DNA from 2 places in the Bradyrhizobium sp. Crot121 genome. Region 2 is predicted to be linked to the other one. Evidence: riboswitches for the same ligand, from Rfam matches in the RefSeq annotation. Region 2 holds a riboswitch; the other holds the start of a gene.

Region 1 (10,460 bases), on a different contig from region 2:
GGTTCTGATGGCTGACGGCGCCAAAGGCGCTCACCCGGAGAGCAATAGGTCAGTGCAATGGCAACAAGTCCATTGAAGGCGAGCCAAGCCGCAATGACCCCGAAACAGGTTACAGTGTAGTCCACCGACCACCCATCAAGCCGTCGCCCCCTGAGATAGGCCACAACGTCTTTGTGTCGTTATGGTGGTCACAAGGAATGTAATCTGTGATTCAGGCTAACCGTACCAAATGAGCAACAGGAGATTTCGCGATCACACCCTGAAATGCTTCGAGAGCTTCAGGCCCTGGGCCTGGTAGTTCGAGCCGATGCGCTGGCCGTACATCGCATCAGGCCGGGCCAGCATCTTCTCATAGACCAGGCGGCCGACGATTTGGCCGTGCTCGAGGATGAACGGCACCTCGCGCGAGCGCACTTCCAGCACGGCGCGGGCGCCCTGCCCGCCGGCGCCGGCATAGCCGAAGCCGGGATCGAAGAAGCCGGCATAGTGCACGCGGAATTCACCGACCAAGGGATCGAACGGCACCATCTCGGCGGCGTAGTCCGGCGGTACCTGCACGGCTTCCTTCGAGGCGAGGATATAGAACTCGCCGGGATCGAGGATCAGGCTGCCGTCGGGGCGCGCGCGGATCGGCTCCCAGAAATCATCGACCGGATAACCGCCGCGGCGATCGACATCGACCACGCCGGTATGGCGCTTGGCGCGATAGCCGACGAAGCCGCCGGAATTCTCGCCCGAGAGATCAACCGAAACCGCGACGCCATTGGTGAGATCGGCATCGTCGATATCGACCAGGCGTTCGGCGTCATGTAGCGCATCGAGCTCGTTGGCGCTGAGGATGGCATCGCCGGTGCGGAAGCGCACCTGGGACAGCCGCGAGCCCTCGCGCACCAGGATCGGAAACGTCTTGGGGCTGATCTCGGCATAGAGCGGGCCGTGATAGCCGGCCCCGATCATGTCGAAACGGCGCGTGCCGTCGGCGATCACGCGGGTGAAGACATCGAGCCGCCCGGTCGAACTCTTCGGGTTCGCAGCTGCGACGATCTCCGGGGGCAGCGCGAGGCTCTCGAGCAGCGGCACGATGTAGACGCAATTGGTCTCCAGCACCGCGTCGTCGGCGAGATCGATCTCGTGCAACTTGAGCTCGTCGATGCGCTCGGCAACGGTGGCGTCGGGACCGGGCAGAAAGCTCGCGCGCACGCGATAGGCGATGTCGCCGAGGCGAAGATCGAGGCTCGCGGGCTGGATCTGGCTCTCCACAAAGGGATAGACCGGCAGGATCAGGCCCGCGTCCGCCATCGCCGCGATCATGCGGTCGGGCAGGATCCCATTGGCATCGTCTTGCAGTACGAACGACACAGACGCGGTCCCTCAAGACGGCTTAGAGCCATAAAAGGCCCAAAAAATGGATTTTATCGGTTAGCCGATGCCCGCCTTGACGGAAAGGGCGGGAACGAATATCAGCATGACTTATCCCGTGGTGATTTGAGCCGGCCGGCTTGCAGCCACGTTAAATAAGTCGCTAAACAGGCCGGGGACCTCAGCGATCCCGGCCCTTCAGGCCGGTTTTTTTGTGACCATTTTCCCAAGGACGAAAATGGTCACGTTGGAGGTCCTAATGTCTGCAGCTACACGCTACCGCCCCGAAACCCGGCTGGTTCATTCCGGAACGCTACGCTCACAATTTGGCGAGACGTCCGAAGCAATATTCCTGACCCAAGGGTTCGTCTACGCCACGGCCGAGGAATGCGAGGCGCGATTCAAGGGCGAGGATCCCGGCTTCCTCTATTCGCGTTTCTCCAACCCCGACGTCTCGATGTTCGAGCGCCGCATGATCGAGCTCGAGGGCGCGGAAGCTGCGCGCGCGACCGCGACCGGCATGGCGGCGGTGACGACTGCGATCCTCGCGCCGCTGAAGGCCGGCGATCACGTGGTGGCCTCAAAAGCGATGTTCGGCTCATGCCGCTACGTCGTGGAGGAACTCTTGCCGCGCTACGGCATCCAGTCGACGCTGGTCGACGGGCTCGACCTCGACCAGTGGAAAAAGGCGATCCGGCCGAACACCAAGACCTGCTTCCTCGAGAGCCCGACCAATCCGACGCTCGACGTGCTCGACATCGGCGCGATTGCCGAGATCGCGCATCAGGGCGGCGCACGGCTGATCGTCGACAATGTGTTCGCCACTCCGATCTGGCAGAGCCCGCTGTCGCTCGGCGCCGACGTCGTGGTCTATTCCGCGACCAAGCATATCGACGGCCAGGGACGGTGCCTCGGCGGCATCATCCTCTCCTCCGAGGCGTTCATCACCGAGCATATCCATAACTTCCTGCGCCAGACCGGGCCGTCGATGTCGCCGTTCAATGCGTGGATACTGCTGAAGGGGCTGGAGACCTTGGCGGTGCGCGTCCGGGCGCAGACCGAGACGGCCGCGAAGATCGCGGATGCGCTCGCAAGCCATCCGAAGATCACGCGGCTGATCTATCCCGGCCGCGCCGATCATCCGCAGGCGGCGACCGTGAAGAAGCAGATGCGTTCCGGATCGACCCTGATCGGGTTCGAGGTGAAGGGCGGCAAGGCCGGCGCATTCCGCTGCCTCAACGGGCTCAAGATCTCGCGCATCTCCAACAATCTCGGCGATGCCAAGAGCCTCGTCACCCACCCCGCCACCACGACGCATCAGCGCCTGGGGCCGGACGCGCGCGCCGAGCTCGGCATCAGCGAAGGTTTTATTCGTTTCTCCGCCGGCCTCGAGCACGCCGACGATTTGATCGAGGATTTTGCCCAGGCGCTGGAGGCGGTGTGATTCAGGCGAATGGCGCGTGGCGAGTAGGGTCAGCCCTATTCGCCACTCTCCATTCGCTTTCAGCCTTACATCGGCCGATACGTCCGCACATCCGCCGGCACGTTGACGCCGAGCTTGATCTGACCGACCGACTTGATGATGTCGTCGCCGAGCAACTGGGCGAAACAGGCATAGCCCCAATCGTTCATGTGCAGGCCGTCGGCGATCACGAAGCTGTCGATCGGGATCGACTGTTTCTCGTGCCAGTCGCGCATCACTTCAAAACGCGGGAAGATGCTGACATGGCGGAGCTCGGCGATGTGGTTGAGCAGCCGGATCATCTTGTTGGCGCTAGCGGCGCGCTCGGTGACGCGCGGCGAATATTGGGGATCGACCAGCACGACGTCGGCGCCGGCCGACTGGATGCGCGTCACGCCATCCTCGACCATTTTTTCGGTCTCGCCGGGGTCGAGATTGCGCAGCACGGCATTGGTGCCGACTTGCCAGATCACGAGGTCCGGGTGGGCGTCGATCACCTCGGTCTGCAGCCGCTGCATCATCTCCGGCGCGTCCTCGCCGCCCCGGCCGCGATTGACGACGCGGATGTCGGCGCCGGGATACTGCCGGTGCAGTTGCGCCGCGAGCCGGTTTGGATAGGTGAATTCCGGCGCCGAAGAACCATAGCCCTGGGTCGAGGACGAGCCGAAGGCGATGATGGTGACCGGCTGGCCCGCGGCAAGCTTGCTCGCGACATGGGGCAGCGAGCCCATCGTTTTCGAGACGCCCTTCGGCGGCAGGCAGGGCACGCGACGGAAGATGTCGCTGGCCGACTTCGCGACCTCCTTCACCTTGTCGATCGCCTTTCCGGCGATGCCCTTCTGGGCATCAGCCTCGGCGGCGCCCGCAGTACCGGACGAAATGGCCGGCGTGGATGGTCCCGATTTGTCGGATGGGGGGTGGGATTTCGCGCCGTCAGTAAGCGCGGCATGCTGGTCGCCTTGCGCAACTTGCGCGTGCAGCGGCGAGGTCACGAGCACGGACGCCGTGACGGCGGCGGCCGCCACCAGCCATGTGCTTCGACAAAAAGGGCGGTAGGTCCTCATTAACGCTGGTTCCCTTTAGTTCTGCTGCGCCGGTCCGAGGTGGGCCGCGTCGATCACGAATTTCGACAGCGCACGGCCGAGACAGGCATGCACCCGCTTGGCCAATTCCACGCCGTGGGCGGAGCTGAACAGGTCGAAATCACCAGCATCGTTCCAGTGATGCATGATGGCGAAACGATCAAACAGCGGGACATCATGTTCGTGCGCCGACACCCGCATATTATCTAGGTATGGTGATCCGGAAATCATGCTTTCGGTGCGGGGGCTGTACTGAAGATTGACCAGGACCACGTCGGTTCCCGCCTGTTGCAATGCACCAATTCCCGCATCCAGAGCGCTGCGAAAGTCGTCGGGATCGGTAGCTCGGATGGCATCGACGGTTCCCGTCTGCCAGATCACCAAAGTAGGCCTTTTTGCTTCCACCAGCTTAACGAGGGTGTCGGCTGTATCCCCCGTGGTTTTGGCGCCCTGCAGTTCTACGGACAGGTTAACGGTCGTGCTGGGCAGGCTTTCCTTCAGCGCAGCCTGCAACTTTGCCGGGTACGCGCTGGCCTCGGAAGAGGGAATCGTGGAGGAGCGGCTGCCGACCACCAGCACGTTCAGGGGCTGGCCGCTTCGCACCGCCTCGGCGACCTTGCGCAACGAGCTTTCGGTGGCCAGCAGATTGGCCGGGACGTCGCAGATCTGCTCGGGATCGCCGGCGCGTGCCGGGGCCGCCGACAGATAAACGGCCAGCAATGTCAGGCCTAGCATAGTCCATAAGCCGGACTTCATACCGCCCCTCCCGCCAGGTCGGCATTGCCGCCGGCGCTCTTGTATCGCGCGGCACCTTTGTCGGCGGAGTGTTTGTACCACGAAATCACCCACGCCATGGCGCACATGATGACAATCCCGGTGACGCTGACCAGGAAGTGCATTCCGGCGCCGCCGGACACCTCGGCCAAGATGAAATGCCCGGCAAATGCCAGGAACACACCAAGGCAGAATATCTCAAGGGAGTGCTGGCCGCAGAGGATCAAAGGTCGCAGCCAGGGCGATTTCAGGCCCGGCCAATCCCGGGGCAGGACGCGGACGGTGATGGCCGCCAGCGCCAGGAAATGGGCAAAGCGCAACACGTCCAGATCGGTCTTGTTGATCGGATACATCCACTGCTCGATGCGGCGCGGCACGATGTGGCCGAGCTGCGGCAGATACCAGGACAGCGTGACCAGGAACGCCGCGAAAAGATAGACAATGCAGATCCAGAGCGTGATCGGGGAGGCCAGGATGCGCGACATCCTTCTTGCGCCGCCGAGCGCGCACCAGGCGCCGAACACGAACAATAATTGCCAGGCGAACGGATTGAACGCCCAGACGCCGTTCGGATAGGCGCTGAGATAGAGGTCGAAATGCCAGGTCAGGACGTAGAGGCCAGCCGAGAGCGCCAGCGTCACGTCGGTGCGCCATTTCATCAGCCACAGGATCAAGGGCAGGAACAGCATCAGCACGATGTAGAGCGGCAGCACGTCCATGTTGACGGGACGGAAGCGCAACAGCAGCGCCTGGACGATGGTGACATCAGGCTGCTTGAGGAAATCCATGATCCCCATCTCTTCGGTGTAGAGCGGGTTCTCGAAGCGGGTGGCGACGTAGGAGATTTCCGCAAGAAAGATCGTGAACAGGAACACGTGGGCGACATAAATCTGCCAGACGCGGCGCAGGATGCGCGCGGTCGCCACCACGAAGCCGGCCTGAAGCATCGCACGGCCATAGACGAAGGCCGCGGTGTAGCCGGAGATGAAGATGAAAATCTCGGTCGCGTCGGAGAAGCCGTAATTGCGGATCGTGAGCCAGGTCAGAATGTTCGTCGGCAAATGGTCGATGAAGATCAGCCACAGCGCGAGGCCGCGGAACAAATCCAGCCGCAATTCGCGCTCGGAGGTTGCGGGCATCGTGATCGCGGGCGCGGCGGCGACCGCTGCGCTCGCGTCCTTGGCGTCGGCAAGCTGCGTTCCGGAAATTGGATCGGCAATCGACGTCATCGGGCACCATGACCGTGCGAAGTTTTGCGCCGCCCCGACTCAAAAGGATAATATCCGCCCGCCACTTGCGGACAAGATACGGGATTGACGCGGATCCTCGCGCCTTTAGAGCGGAACTATGGTCAAACGGGGATGAAAAACAGAAACCGCCCAACTTCGTCACCAAGTGCGACGATTGGTTCCGACGGACTTATTGGCTATGATGCGAGTTGAGGAGACCGGAAAAGTGTACCGCGCCGTCACCCGCGACATCGAAGTCACCGTCGAGCCGAACTTCCTGCCGGAACGTTCGTCGACTGAAAACCGGCAATATTTCTGGTCCTACACCATCGTCATCACCAATTCTGGCACCGAGACGGTGCAACTGCGCACCCGATACTGGCTCATCACCGACGCCACCGGCCGCCAGCAGGAAGTGCGCGGCGAGGGCGTGGTCGGCGAACAGCCGGTGCTCGCGCCGGGCGAGCGCTTCGAATACACTTCGGGCGTGCCGCTGCCGACCGAATCCGGCTTCATGAGCGGCCGCTACCAGATGGTGAGCGAAAGCGGCGAACGGTTCGAGATCGACGTGCCGACATTTTCGCTCGACAGCCCGGACGGGAAGAGGGTGTTGAATTGACGAGCGCTCGCGCTCGTCATCATCGGGCTTGACCCGGTGATCCATCTCTTCGACAGAATTTTTCAGGCGAGATGGATGGCCGGGTCAAGCCCGGCCATGACACGCGGAGTTTAGCGCCCTACTCCACCCCGGCCTCTTCCGGCGTGAATTCGTACACCGACGAGCAGAACTCGCAGGTGACGACGACCTTGCCGTCCTTCACCATGTCGGCGCGGTCCTTCGCCGTAAAGCTTTTCAGCATCGAGGACACCGCCTCGCGCGAGCAGGAGCATTGCGCGCGCAGCGGCAGAGGCGTGAACACGCGCACGCCGCGCTCGTGGAACAGGCGGTACAATAGCCGCTCGCCCGACAGATCCGGATCGAGCAGTTCGACGTCCTCGACCGTTCCGATCAGCGACTGCCCCTCGACCCAGGCATCGTCTTCCGGAACCTCATGGGCGGCCGTTCCTTCGGGCGCATCGCCGGGGTGCAGATCGGCCTGCCGCGCGCGCTCCGGCGCCTTCGGCAGGAACTGCAGCAGCATGCCGCCGGCGCGCCAGCGAACCTTGCCGCCGTCGCCGCCGCGCCATTCCTCGCCGACTGCAAGGCGCACGCGCGTCGGGATCTGCTCCGAGCGCAGGAAATACTCATGCGCTGCGTCCTCGAGGCTGCCGCCATGGAGCGCGACCAGGCCCTGATAGCGGCTCATGTCCGGCCCCTGGTCGATGGTCATCGCGAGATGGCCCTTGCCGAGCAGCGCGCCGGAGTCGAGCCCGTCCTGCAATCGCGTCGCATCGTAGCGCGCATAGGCGCGCAGCCGATCGGGCGCCTTGAAATCGACGATCAGGAACGAGACCGGGCCGTCGGTCCGGGTCTGCAGGATGAAACGGCCGTCGAACTTCAGGGATGAACCGAGCAGCGTCGTCAGCACGATCGCCTCGCCGAGCAATTTGCCGACCGCAGGCGGATAATCATGCTTGTGCAGGATGTCGTCGAGGGCGGGACCGAGCCGCGTCAGCCGCCCACGCAGATCGAGTGCATCGACCTCGAATGGCAGCACCGCGTCGTCGACCGGCACGGCCGATGGCGCCCGGGTCGGTGTTTCCGTGATCTTGATGTCGGGGGATTGTGAAACCATGGCGCTCTATCTGGGGTCTTGAGAGGCGAAACGAAAGGGGTTCACATCTATCGTTGTTAGCCGTCATCCCTGCGAAAGCAGGGATCCATAACCACCGATGTGAGCATTGTGAAAAGCTGGGGCCGCAGCTTGATGCAACAACTCACATCGGTGGTTATGGATCCCGGCTCGCGCTTCGCTTGGCCGGGACGACAGCTATCTTGGCGGCGCGCTTACGCGACCGCGTCAAAACACCAGGCCAGAATGCCCTTTTGCGCATGCAGGCGGTTCTCGGCCTCGTCGAACACCACCGATTGCGGACCGTCGATCACCTCGTCGGTGACTTCCTCGCCGCGATGCGCCGGCAGGCAATGCATGAACAAAGCATCGGGCTTCGCCAGCGACATCAGCTTGGCATTGACCTGATAGGGTCGGAGCAGATTGTGCCGGTGCTCGCCGTCCTTGTCGCCCATCGACACCCAGGTGTCGGTGACGACGCAGTCGGCGCCGCGCACGGCCTCCTCTGGGTCGTTGCCGAGCACGATCGGCGCCTGGGTCGCCTTGATCCAGTCGCGCATCGCCTTGTTCGGCGCGAGCTGCGGCGGCGTCGCGATATTGAGGGCGAACTTGAAACGCTCGGCGGCATGCGCCCATGACGCCAGCACGTTGTTGTCGTCACCGGTCCACGCCACGGTCTTGCCCTCGATCGAACCGCGACGCTCCTCGAACGTCATCAGGTCGGCCATCACCTGGCAGGGATGCGAGCGGCGCGTCAGCCCGTTGATCACGGGGACGGTGGCATGCGCGGCGAGCTCCAAGAGCGCATCGTGGTTGAGGATGCGGATCATGATCGCATCGACATAGCGCGACAGCACGCGCGCAGTGTCGGCGATGGTCTCGCCACGGCCGAGCTGCATCTCGGCGCCGGTGAGCATGATCGATTCACCGCCAAGCTGGCGCATGCCGACGTCGAACGACACTCGCGTGCGGGTCGAAGGACGCTCGAAGATCATCGCCAGCGTCTTGCCTTCGAGCGGCTTCGTGGCCCGCTCATGCGCCTTCAGTCTCGCCTTCATGGCGGCGCCGGCGGCCAGCATGGCGCGCAGCTCGTTGAGCGACATTTCGTTGATGTCGAGGAAGTGACGGGGCGCCTTGCTCATCATCCCGCTGCCTTCTTCGACGGTCCGCTTGAGAGCGCGGTGCAGGCGCGCTCCAGACAACCGATGGCGTGCTCGATCTCGGCCTCGCTGACGATCAGCGGCGCGAGGAATCGCACCACATTATCGCCGGCGCCGACTGTGAGCAGCTTCTGCTCGCGCAGGGCGTTGACGAGGTCGCCCGAGGGCACCACGGCCTTGACGCCGATCAGAAGCCCCTCGCCGCGCACGTCGGCGAGAATGGACGGATAGCGGTCAACCGCGGAGGCGAGCTTCTGCTTGAGCAGGAGCGACATCTTCTGCACGTGATCGAAGAAGCCGGGCTTCAGCATCACATCGAGCACGGCGCCGGCGGCCGCGACCGCGAGCGGATTGCCGCCGAAGGTCGAGCCATGCGAACCCGGCGTCATGCCGGACGCAGCTTCCGCGGTCGCAAGGAAGGCGCCGATCGGAAAGCCGCCGCCGAGCGCCTTGGCCAGCGACATCACGTCAGGGGTGACCCCGATGCGCTTGTAGGCGAAGAGATCGCCGGTGCGGCCCATGCCGGTCTGCACCTCGTCGAACGCGAGCAATAGGCCATGCTCGTCGCAGAGCTGGCGCAGCGCCTTGAAGAAGGCCGGCGGCGCGGAGCGCACGCCGCCTTCGCCCTGCACCGGCTCGATCAGGATGCCTGCGGTCTCTGGACCGATCGCGCGTTTCACCGCTTCGATATCGCCATGCGGCACCTGATCAAAGCCGTCCATCGGCGCGCCGAAGCCCTCGAGATATTTAGCGGCGCCGGTCGCGGCGAGTGTCGCGAGCGTGCGGCCATGGAAGGCGCCTTCGAAGGTGATGATGCGGTAGCGCTCCGGATGCCCCTTCGAGAAGTGATAGTGACGCACGACCTTGATCACGCCCTCCATCGCTTCCGCGCCGGAATTGCAGAAGAACACCAAGTCCGCAAAACTCTGCTCGCACAGCCGCGCGGCAAGCTTCTCGCCGTCCGGGCTCTTGAACAGGTTCGACATGTGCCAGAGCTTCGTCGCCTGTTCCTGCAGCGCCTTCACCAGATGCGGATGGGCATGGCCGAGCGCGTTCACCGCGACGCCGGAGGTGAAGTCGAGATAACGCTCGCCTTTGGTCGAGATCAGCCAACAGCCTTCGCCGCGTTCGAAGCCGAGATCGGCCCTGGCAAAAACGGGAAGCAGATGCGACGTGGCGCGGTCGGTCATGGCGATCACTGAAGGGTTCAGACAAGCCTTTCAGACAAGCCCCGGCGGCGTGCAGCGATGCAGACACGCGGCTGGAGCTCATCCAGCGAAAACAAAACGTGCCGCCTTTGCAGGGCGGCACGTGAAGGCATTCTATGCGCGCGGCGGGTGCTGTCAATCGCCACGAAGCCGCCAGGCTGCGCTGCAAAGTGCCGGTAATCCGCAGTTTTCCGGTGTGGTGGAAAAGCCCGATTGCAATCCCTAAATGTCGGAACATGTGGACGCATAGGCGCGGACTCTTGCGCCAGAGTCACGCCATATTGTAGCGTCTAGCCTGTCGGGTACGACATCTCGTGCGGCAGTTTTGATCCCTTAGAGTCCTTTGTGTGCGGCGTACACGTTCGGGTGCGGTTTTCGTGCCCGGCGAGCCTTAAGGGATTCTGCCCGCAGGGATTTTTGAGATTAGGCATCGCAGCGCTGTCCCAGGATCGG
Region 2 (10,460 bases):
CGCCTGTTCATCGAGTTGAACAAGTCCGGCACCGCCGTGATCATCGCGACCCACGACATCACGCTGATGGACCAGTACGAGGCGCGGCGATTGGTGCTGCACCAGGGACGGCTGCACATCTATGAATAAGATCGGCCGAGAGCATGTGCCGCTCGTCGACCTCGGGCATGAACGCCCGCAGGTGTCGGCGAACGCGCGCAACATGTCGCCGATCGTGCCGCGCGCCTCGATCTCCGGCCGCGCGCTGGTCGCTGTCGTGGCGATCATGACCTTCCTCGCCTCGATGACCACGGGCACGGTGCTCCTGGTCAGCGCATCCGCAGCCGAGTGGCAGTCGGAGGTCGCAAGCGAGATCACGATCCAGATCCGCCCGGCTCCCGGCCGCGATCTCGATCGCGACACATCAGCGGCGGCGGAGGCGATGCGGACGCAGGGTGGGATCGTCGAAGTCCGCCCGTTCAGCAAGCAGGAATCCGCAAAACTGCTCGAGCCCTGGCTCGGCAGCGGATTGTCGATCGAGCAATTGCCGGTGCCGCGCGTCATCGTGGCGCGGGTGCAGCCCGGCGGCACGCCCGACCTCACAGCGCTCCGAGCGCGGGTCACGCAGGCCGCCCCCGGCGCCAGCGTCGACGATCATCGCGCCTGGATCGAGCGCATGCGCTCGATGAGCGGCGCCACCGTGTTCGCCGGCATCGGCATTCTGGCCCTCGTGATCATCGCGACGATCATCTCGGTCTCCTTCGCCACGCGCGGCGCGATGGCCGCCAACCGGCCGATCGTCGAGGTGCTGCATTTCGTCGGCGCCTCCGACAGCTACATCGCCAACCGCTTCCTGCGGCACTTCCTGATGCTGGGCCTCGAGGGCGGGCTGATCGGCGGCGGCGTCGCGATGCTGTTCTTCGGCTTCTCCGAATCGATCGCAAGCTGGTTCTCGGGCACCCCGGTCGGCGACCAGTTCGCAGCCCTGCTCGGCACTTTCTCGCTGCGGCCGTCCGGCTATCTGGTGCTGGCGCTGCAGGCGGTATTGATCGCCGCGATCACGGCCTGGGCCTCACGGCGGACGCTGTTCGCCACGCTCGATGATGTCGACTGATGGAACGGCCGGACTCCACTTCGCCCGAAAACGCACTAAAATTGCGTCCGGGGAAGGACAGCCATTATCCGATGAGCTCTGAACTCGACGACGGATCGCAAGAGCGCCGGCCAGCGCGGCCGCGCGGATGGCTGCGCGCGCTGATCGTCGCGCCGCTGGCGGTGCTGTTCGTCTCCGCGGGGTTCGGCTTCGTCGCGTTCCTGTCGCAATTGCGCGGCGTCGAAACCCAGCCCGAGCATAACGCCGACGGCATCGTGGTGTTGACCGGCGGTTCCTCGCGGATCTCCGACGCCGTGGAATTGCTGGCGGCCGGCTACGGCAAGCGGCTGCTGATCTCAGGCGTTCACCCGACCAATGCGGCGAGCGATATTTCCCGCTCGCTGCCCGAGAGCAATCAGGCACTGCTCAGGTGCTGCGTCGATCTCGACCGCTCCGCGGTCAATACCAGGAGCAATGCCGCGGAGACGCGGCGCTGGGCGCGTGAGCGCGGCTTCAAGTCGCTGATCGTGGTCACCTCGAACTACCACATGCCGCGTGCGATCGTCGAACTGTCGCACGCGATGCCGGATGTCGAGCTGATCCCGTTCGTGGTGATCGGCGATAAATGGCGCGACGAACCCTGGTGGATGAGTGGCGGAACGCTGCGCCTCCTGCTATCGGAATACGTCAAATATGTCGCGGCGGAGGTGCGGGTGCGGCTGGCTAGAATCGGTCTCGACCTGACGCCGGAATTCCTGGATCAACCCGGCGGCGCGCAGGCGCCGCGCCGGCCCGCGACCGCGCAGGTGAACTGACCAGACCAACTCGTGTTCGGGAATTCGATGTCTTCGATCTTCGTGCGCTCGCTCATCTTCAACGTGCTGTTCTATCTCGTGCTGGTGAGCTTAAGCATCATCGCGATCCCGACCATCGTGTTGCCGCGCCGGGCGATGATGACGCTGGCCGCATGGTGGGCGAGCGCGACGCTGTTCCTGATGCGCGTCGTCTGCAACATCCGGGTCGAATTCCGAGGGGTGGAGAAGATTCCGAAAGGGCCCTTGATCGTGGCCGCCAAGCACCAGTCGATGTGGGAGACGTTCCAGCTTTTGCGCTTCTTCGACCACCCGCTCTACATGCTCAAGCGCGAGCTGACCTGGATCCCGGTGTTCGGCCAGTTCCTGATCAAGGCGGGCATGATCGCGATCGATCGCGGCGGCGGACCGCGCTCGCTGGTGAAGACGCTGCGCCGCGCGGCGGCTGAAGTGAAGCGCGGCCGCCAGCTCGTGATCTTTCCGGAAGGCACGCGGCGGCCGGTCGGCGCGCCGCCGAGCTACAAGACTGGCGTCGCGCAGATCTATGCCGAGAGCGGCGTGCCGTGCCTGCCGGTCGCGCTCAACTCCGGCCTGTTCTGGCCGCGCCGCACCTTCATGCGCTATCCTGGGACGCTGGTGGTCGAATTCCTTGATCCGCTGCCGGCGGGTTTGCGGCGCGACGAGTTCATGACGCGGCTGCGCGAGTCGATCGAGGGCGCCACCGACCGTATCGTCGAGGCCGCGCGCGCCGAGCAGGCGCAATTGTTCGGCGCCGTGCCCGATACCGCGAAGGCGAAGCTGTAGAGCATGATGAGATCAGGTCGAGTTGGCGCCACGTCGGAGGTGCCTTACCTCTCCCCGTCGGGGAGAGGTCGATTTGCGCAGCAAATCGGGTGAGGGGCCGCGGCTCTAACGATGGACCGCGACCCCTCACCCGCGCTTCGCGCGACCTCTCCCTATGGGAGAGGTGGGCAAACGCTGCCACGCCGATTGAAACAAGAGCCATCCCGCTTTAGCTACGTTCCTTCCTGCAGCGGCAGCTCGATGGGATGCGCGTCGTGCAGCATCGTCGCGAGCTTGTGCAACTGCGGATCGCGAAAACCCTGCTTCTCGATCGCGAGCACCGTCGACAACACATAGTCGCGGTTGTTGCCCGAGCGGCCGTGGCCCTGCTGCACGTAGCGGAGCTGGTCGGCCAGCGTCAGCCGGCCGGCGTACTGCACATGGCTGCGGTCTACGACGTAAGTCAGCGCGGCCACCCGTGACCGCGGGTCGTCCTCGAGCCACACCGAGCGGTGCACCTCGCGATAGACGTTGGTGGTCTGCTCGCGGCCGCGCAGATAGGCGATGGTCTCGCTGCGCCGCTTCGCCGCGACGCGGAACGCGATGCCGCGGCAGGCGCCGCCGCGGTCGAGCCCGAGCACCAGCCCCGGCTTTTCCGGCGTGCCGCGATGGTCGAAGGAATACACGCAGAGCGCGCGATGCTCGCCGATCAGCCGCGCCTGCACCTGTTCCTCGAAGTCGAAACCCGGCTTCCACATCAGCGAGCCGTAACCGAATACCCAGAGGTCGCTGTCACCTGATTCGGGCGGCGAGAGGAGTTGCGCGGACATCGGCGCAAGGGCTAGCAAAAGCGCGGGGCGAAGCGAAGCGGTTTCATCGGCCTCCGGCCGGCATTTGCCGCTTACATTTGCCAAAATTGACAGCCAGAGGTCGCCGCATGCCTGATATGACCCCCGCGCCGCACCGGCGCTCGCGTTGGCGTCTCTTTGCCGCCCCCGTCCTCGTCCTGATCCTCGCCGTGGCGTGGAGCGCGTTCTGGTTCTATGCCTCGTCCCAGGTCTGGGTGCAGGCCGATGCCTGGCGCGCGCAGGAGGCGAAGGCGGGCCGGGTCTATGATTGCGGCAAGCGATCGGTCGCGGGTTACCCCTTCCGTCTCGAGATCAGCTGCGAGGACGCCAGCGTGACCTTGATCTCGCAGACGGCCGGCGCGCAAACGCCGTTCACCGCGCGGCTCGGCGAGATCCTGGTGGTGGCGCAGGTCTACGACCCCACACGCGTGATCGCCGAATTCAAGGCGCCGGCGACGCTCGCCGAGCGAGGCGCACAGCCACAGCTCGCCGTCAACTGGCGCTCGGGGCGCGCCAGCGTGGCGGGCCTGCCGGCGGTGCCGCAACGCGGCTCGCTGGTGTTCGACGATCCCGCGATCGACCGCGTCAATGGCTCCGTGCAGACGCCGCTCGGCCGCGCCAGCCACGTCGAGTTGCACGGCCGCCTCGCCGAAGGCTCCTCCCTGGACAATCCGGTGATCGAGACCGCGCTGCAGATCAGCGGCGGCAGCCTGCAGGACGTGCATCCGGTGCTGGCAACGCCGTTCGATGCCGACATCCGTACCAAGATTTCCGGCTTGAAGGACTTCACGCCAAAGCCGTGGCCGGAGCGCTTCCGCGAGATCCAGGCCGCCGGCGGCCATGTCGAGATCGTGCAGTCGCGCATCCAGCAGGGCGAGATGATCGCGATCTCCGCGGGCACCTTGAGCCTCAACGCGAGTGGCCGCATCGAAGGCGAATTGCAGATGACGGTCACCGGCCTCGAGCGCGTGATCCCGGCGCTCGGCATCGAGAAGATGCTGGAGGAGGGCGTGCCGCAATCAACGCTCGACCGCGTCGCGCCCGGCGTGAAGACGCAGGACCTCAACAATCTCTTCGGCGCGCTCGACCGCGCGGTCCCTGGTCTCGGCAAGATGGTGAAGCAGAACGCCAATGTCGGCGTTGCCGCCAGCATCAATTCGCTCGGCAGCGAAGCCATGCTCGAAGGCAAGAAGGCGCGCAGCTTCCCGCTGCGCTTCGTCGACGGCGCAGTGCTGCTAGGCTCGATCAAGGTCGGACAAATCCCGCCATTGTTCTAGCTCACGTAGCCCGGGTGAAGCGCAGCGCAACCCGGGGTCTGCTCGCGATGCGGATAGACCTGTCCCGGGTTGCGCGGAGCCTGTCATCGGGCGCGCGTTCGCGCGATCCGTTGGCTCCCTCCGGGCTACAAGATCCCGCGCTATTTCTTCTCCAGATTCGCATGCGGCCGGCCGAAGTCCGCCGCAGCCGAATCCTGGCCGATCTCGACGATGCCGCGGCGGATGGCGCGGGTGCGGGTGAAGTGGTCGAACAGCGCTTCGCCGTCGCCGCGGCGGATCGCGCGCGTCAGTTTGGAGAGATCCTCGTTGAAGGTGCCGAGCATCTCCAGCACCGCGTCCTTGTTGCTCAGGAACACGTCGCGCCACATCGTCGGATCGGACGCCGCGATGCGGGTGAAATCGCGGAAGCCGCCGGCGGAGAATTTGATCACTTCCGACGACGTCACCTGCGCCAGCTCGTCGGCGGTGCCGACGATGGTGTAGGCGATCAGATGCGGCAGATGGCTGGTGATCGCGAGCACGAGGTCATGATGATCGGGCGTCATGATCTCGACCTTGGCGCCGAGCGCGGCCCAGAAGTCACGCAGCCTGCCGATCGCGCCCGCCTCAGTGCCCTCGGGCGGCGTCAGGATGCACCAGCGGTTGATGAACAACTCGGCGAAACCGGAATCGGGACCTGAGTGCTCGGTGCCCGCCACCGGATGCGCGGGCACGAAGTGCACACCATCGGGGATATGTGGGCCCATGTCCCTGACGATGGCGCCCTTGACCGAGCCGACATCGGAGACGATGGCGCCCTTCTTCAGGTAAGGCGCGATCTCCGCCGCCACGGGTCCGCAGGCGCCGACGGGAATGCAGAGGATGACGAGATCGGCGTCTTTGACCGCCTCCGCATTGTTCTCCACCACGCGGTCGACGATGCCAAGCTCGGCGACCCGCGCGCGCGTCTTTTCCGAGCGCGCGGTGGTGACGATCTCGCCGACCAGCCCCTGCGCCCGCGCGCCGCGCGCGATCGAGCCGCCGATCAGGCCGAAGCCGATCAGCGCGATGCGTTGAAAGTGCGGCGCGGCGTTCACTTCTGATCCATGAAGTCGCGCAGGCCCTCGACCACGAGGCGGTTGGCCTCCTCGGTGCCGATGGTCATGCGCAGCGCGTGCGGCAGGCCGTAATTGTTCACGGCACGCAGCACCAGTCCGCGCTTGGTGAGGAACGCGTCCGCATCGGCCGAGGTCTTGCCCTTTTCGGTCGGGAAATGGATCAGCACGAAATTGGCGACGCTCGGCGTCACCTTCAGCCCGAGCTTGCGGACCTCGTCCGTCACCCAGCTCCGCCACTTTTCGTTGTGCACCCTGGACATCTCGACATGCGCGGTGTCCTCGACCGCGGCTACCGCCGCGAGCATCGCCGGAGTAGAAACGTTGAAGGGGCCGCGAATCCGGTTCACCGCATCGACGATATGCGCCGGGCCAAACATCCAGCCGACGCGGAGCGCCGCGAGCCCGTGGATCTTGGAGAAGGTGTGGGTCATCACCGTGTTCTCGGTCGTCGCACACAGTTCGAGACCGAGGCCATAGTCGTTGCGCACCACGTAGTCCGAATAGGCGGCGTCGATCACCAGGAGCACGTCCGACGGCAGGCCTGCGCGCAAGCGCTTGACCTCGTCGAACGGCAGATAGGTGCCGGTCGGGTTGTTCGGATTGGCGAGCCAGATCAGCTTGGTCCGCGGCGTGACCGCCTCAAGGATCGCATCGACACTTGCGGTGTAGTCGGTCTCCGGCACGACCACGTTCTTGGCGCCGTTCGCCTTGGTCGCGATCGGATAGACCAGGAAGCCGTGGGTGGTGGAGATCGCCTCCGAGCCCTCGCACAGATAGGTGTGGGCGAGCAGGTTGAGGATTTCGTCCGAACCGGCGCCGCAGATGATGCGGCTCGGGTCGAGGCCATAGGCGCGGCCGATTGCCTCGCGCAGCACCTTTGAGGTGCCTTCCGGATAGTCCTCGAGATGTTCGGCGGCGTGCTTATAGGCCTCGATCGCCTTCGGCGAGGGACCGAAGGGCGTTTCGTTGGCGGAAAGCTTGAACACCTTGCGCCCCGGTTCCGCCACCGGGCTCTTGCCGGGGGTGTAGGGCGCAATATCGAGGATGCCGGTATTCGGCACGGGGCGGGACATCTCTAACTCTCTAGCTCCGGATTGTAGGGGCGGGGGGCACCGTATAGCGCGTTGCGTGGCTGCCGACGAGGGCCGATGAGCGCACCGAGGCCCCGGCGCGGATCAGGGCCATTTTGATCTCCTCGAAGCCGCGGCCGGCGACCGATACCAAAAGCGCCGCGCCGTCGAAGGCCGTATCCGGCACCGCGACGATCTCGGCGAGCGGGGCCAGCGCGCGGGCGATCTCGGCGTTCCAGCCGGAAACGCGCACGCTCCACATCTCGACTTCGGTCACCATCGCATCGTCAGCGACGCGCGAGATCACGAACACGGGCAGCGCCGCGGGATGATCGGCGCGCTCCAGGAACGGCAATCGCGCGATGATCTTCGGCGCGCCCTCGGCCTCGAGGTCGATCCACCATGGCGTGCGGCTGGAAATGGCCGACACCAGCGCGAGGTCGCCCTTCGATTTCGCCACCGCTTCGACCGCCGCCTGCGCGCTGAAATGCGAGACGTAGGGCACCACGAAGCCGAAATGGAAGCGTGCCGAATCCCGCATCATGGATTCGCCGACCGAGACATCGGCATGCACCGAGAACGGCGCCTGCACATAGGTGAACGTCGAGATGATGACGCGCCAGATGCTCTCGATGGTGTCGAGCGGCAGGATGCCACGATGGCGCTCGACCAGGCTGCGCATCATGGAGGCCTCGCGCGCCGGCCGGAATGCGGAGCCGACTTCCTGGGTCTGCTTCACCCTGATCAGGCGGTCGATGATGTCGCCACGCGCCATCAAGAGGCGGTGAACCTGCTCGTCGATCGCGTCGATCTCTTTGCGCAGCTCGGCCAGCGAAGGCGGCGCCGGAGGCGGTTTTGACATGCTAGGGCCCGTCGTTTCTCTTCAATCAGCAAGCAGACTCTTCACCTCTCCCCGCCTACGGGGAGAGGTCGAAATTCAAGCGCAGCTTGAATTTCGGGTGAGGGGGAGCCTCCGCGAATCCGTCTGGTACCGTGTTCGCGGAGAGAGCCCCTCACCCCAACCCTCTCCGCGCAAGGGCGGGGAGAGGGAGAAAGTGCGAGCCCCCGTTCTGTCCCATGGGGCCAGATGGCGCAAGCTCGGCCTAAAGGTCACGGTTAGGTTAACGGCCCCACTTGCCTTGACGCAGGCCGGGTAAGGGACTACTTTCCCAGCACTCCGTGGTCATTTGAGCCGGCCGGCTTGCAGCCACGTTAAAGAATTCGCTAAACAGGCCGGGGACAGATCGATCCCGGCCGGACCTTTGTTCAGGCCGGGTTTTTCATGGCCTGATTTCTGTCCGGGACCTCCGCGTCGGAGGAAGGCGCCACAAATGACCAAGGTGCAGTCGATCAAGAGTCCGTCGATTCAGGGTGAGGATCGCGCCCATGAGGCCGATCATCCGTCCTCGCCGGTGGCGAAGTTCGGCATGGATCAGCCGTTGAAGCTCGACTGCGGCATTGACCTTGCGCCATTCCAGATCGCCTATCAGACCTATGGCGAGCTCAATGCCGAGCGCTCCAACGCCATTCTGGTCTGCCACGCCCTGACCGGCGACCAGCATGTCAACAATTTGCATCCGGTGACCGGCAAGCCTGGCTGGTGGGAGACCATGGTCGGCCCCGGCCGGCCGCTCGACACCTCCAGATACTTCATCATCTGCTCCAACGTGCTTGGCGGCTGCATGGGTTCGACTGGCCCTGCCTCGCTGAACCCTGCGACCGGCAAGGTATGGGGCCTGGATTTTCCGATCATCACCATCCCTGACATGGTGCGTGCGCAGGCGATGCTGATCGACCAACTCGGCATCGAGACGCTGTTCGCGGTGGTCGGCGGCTCCATGGGCGGCATGCAGGCGGTGCAATGGGCGGCGGCCTATCCGGAGCGCGTGTTCTCGACGCTCGCGATCGCCTGCTCGACGCGGCATTCGGCGCAGAACATCGCCTTTCATGAGCTCGGCCGGCAGGCCGTGATGGCCGATCCGGATTGGCGTGGCGGAAGCTATGTCGACCAGGGCACGCATCCGCATCGCGGGCTCGCGGTCGCGCGGATGGCCGCGCATATCACCTATCTCTCTGACGCGGCGCTGCATCGCAAGTTCGGGCGGCGGATGCAGGATCGCGAGTTGCCGACATTCTCCTTCGATGCCGATTTCCAGGTCGAGAGCTATCTGCGCTACCAGGGCTCGTCCTTTGTCGAGCGCTTCGATGCCAACAGCTATCTCTATCTGACGCGCGCGATGGACTATTTCGACATCGCCGCCGACCACAATGGTGTGCTGGCGCAGGCGTTCCGCGGCGTCGAGACCCGCTTCTGCGTAGTATCGTTCACGAGCGACTGGCTGTTTCCGACTTCGGAGGCGCGGGCGCTGGTGCACGCGCTGAATGCCTCCAGCGCGCGGGTCTCGTTCGCGGAGATCGAGACCGACAAGGGTCACGACGCCTTCCTGCTCGATGTGCCCGAATTCTTCGACATCTCGCGCGCCTTCCTGCACTCGGCGGGTAAGTCGCGTGGCCTTGGCGATGCGGGGGCTTAAGTGATGGCGCTTCAGGAGCAAACTCTGCCGCTGCCCGGCTTGGCGCCGCAGGCGAGCACGAGCCTTCGTCCGGACCATCTTCTCGTCGCCGAAATGGTTGAGCCCGGGTCGCGCGTGCTCGACGTCGGCTGCGGTGACGGCGATCTGTTGCAGCTTCTGGAGAGTCGCGGCATCGATGGCCGCGGCATCGAGCTGTCGCGCGAAGGCGTCAACCACTGCGTCGCCAAGGGACTCGCGGTGGTGCAGGGCGACGCCGACACCGACCTCGGCAACTATCCCGACGATGCGTTCGACTACGTAATCCTGTCGCAGACGCTGCAGGCGACGCGGCAGCCGAAGGCTGTGCTGGAAAATCTCCTGCGCATCGGCCACCGCGCCATCGTCTCGTTCCCGAATTTCGGTTTCTGGAAGATGCGGCTGCAGCTTTTGATCGGCGGGCACATGCCGCGCACCGAAAATCTGCCGGCCACCTGGTACGACACCCCCAACATTCATTTCTGCACCATCAAGGATTTCGTGCAGCTCTGCGACGAGATCCACGTCAAGATGGAGCGCGCCGTCGCGCTCGACCTCTACGGCCGCCCGGTGCCGCTGAACCTGCCGTGGTGGGTCTGGAACATGTTCGGCGAGCAGGGTGTGTTCCTGCTGAGCAGGGGCGGGAAGGGACGCTGAGTACTCTCCCCGTCATTCCGGAAGACCTCTCCTCCGTCATTCCGGGGCGATGCGAAGCATCGAGCCCGGAATCCATTTCCTCCACGAACTCTGCGGCTCGATGCATTCCGGGCTCACGCTTCGCGTGCCCCGGAATGACAGGCTAAACTGTTGCCGCGAGCACCTCCCCTCGTCATTCCGGGATGCGCCGAAGGCGCAGGCCCGGAATCCATTGCGCCGCAAAACACGTAGATGAATGGATTCCGGGTTCACGCTTCGCGTGCCCCGGAATGACGGTTACACCATCGACCTGGGA

What was found. Region 2 has a riboswitch for S-adenosylmethionine ahead of metX (homoserine O-acetyltransferase MetX). Riboswitches for the same ligand answer to the same signal wherever they lie in the genome.
Region 1: linked by a shared signal. The riboswitch ahead of AC5ZGW_RS08515 (O-succinylhomoserine sulfhydrylase) and the one ahead of metX (homoserine O-acetyltransferase MetX) in region 2 are both predicted to bind S-adenosylmethionine.

The regions. Positions count from the first base shown of each region.
Region 1 covers NZ_JCAMOR010000006.1:43,426-53,885, forward strand. Annotated here, with positions in the region: gene AC5ZGW_RS08510 (2'-deoxycytidine 5'-triphosphate deaminase) at 253-1,311, opposite strand; SAM riboswitch at 1,468-1,547, shown strand; gene AC5ZGW_RS08515 (O-succinylhomoserine sulfhydrylase) at 1,619-2,803, shown strand; gene AC5ZGW_RS08520 (SGNH/GDSL hydrolase family protein) at 2,869-3,885, opposite strand; gene AC5ZGW_RS08525 (SGNH/GDSL hydrolase family protein) at 3,901-4,659, opposite strand; gene AC5ZGW_RS08530 (OpgC domain-containing protein) at 4,656-5,906, opposite strand; gene apaG (Co2+/Mg2+ efflux facilitator ApaG/CorD) at 6,133-6,525, shown strand; gene AC5ZGW_RS08540 (Hsp33 family molecular chaperone) at 6,644-7,642, opposite strand; gene argF (ornithine carbamoyltransferase) at 7,855-8,781, opposite strand; gene AC5ZGW_RS08550 (aspartate aminotransferase family protein) at 8,781-9,989, opposite strand.
Region 2 covers NZ_JCAMOR010000009.1:90,090-100,549, reverse strand. Annotated here, with positions in the region: gene ftsE (cell division ATP-binding protein FtsE) at 1-129, shown strand, start outside; gene AC5ZGW_RS11500 (cell division protein FtsX) at 122-1,093, shown strand; gene AC5ZGW_RS11495 (YdcF family protein) at 1,165-1,887, shown strand; gene AC5ZGW_RS11490 (lysophospholipid acyltransferase family protein) at 1,915-2,688, shown strand; gene AC5ZGW_RS11485 (gamma-glutamylcyclotransferase) at 2,901-3,497, opposite strand; gene AC5ZGW_RS11480 (DUF2125 domain-containing protein) at 3,605-4,792, shown strand; gene AC5ZGW_RS11475 (prephenate/arogenate dehydrogenase family protein) at 4,933-5,868, opposite strand; gene hisC (histidinol-phosphate transaminase) at 5,865-6,962, opposite strand; gene AC5ZGW_RS11465 (chorismate mutase) at 6,973-7,821, opposite strand; SAM riboswitch at 8,129-8,208, shown strand; gene metX (homoserine O-acetyltransferase MetX) at 8,291-9,493, shown strand; gene metW (methionine biosynthesis protein MetW) at 9,497-10,165, shown strand; gene AC5ZGW_RS11450 (alpha/beta fold hydrolase) at 10,442-10,460, opposite strand, start outside.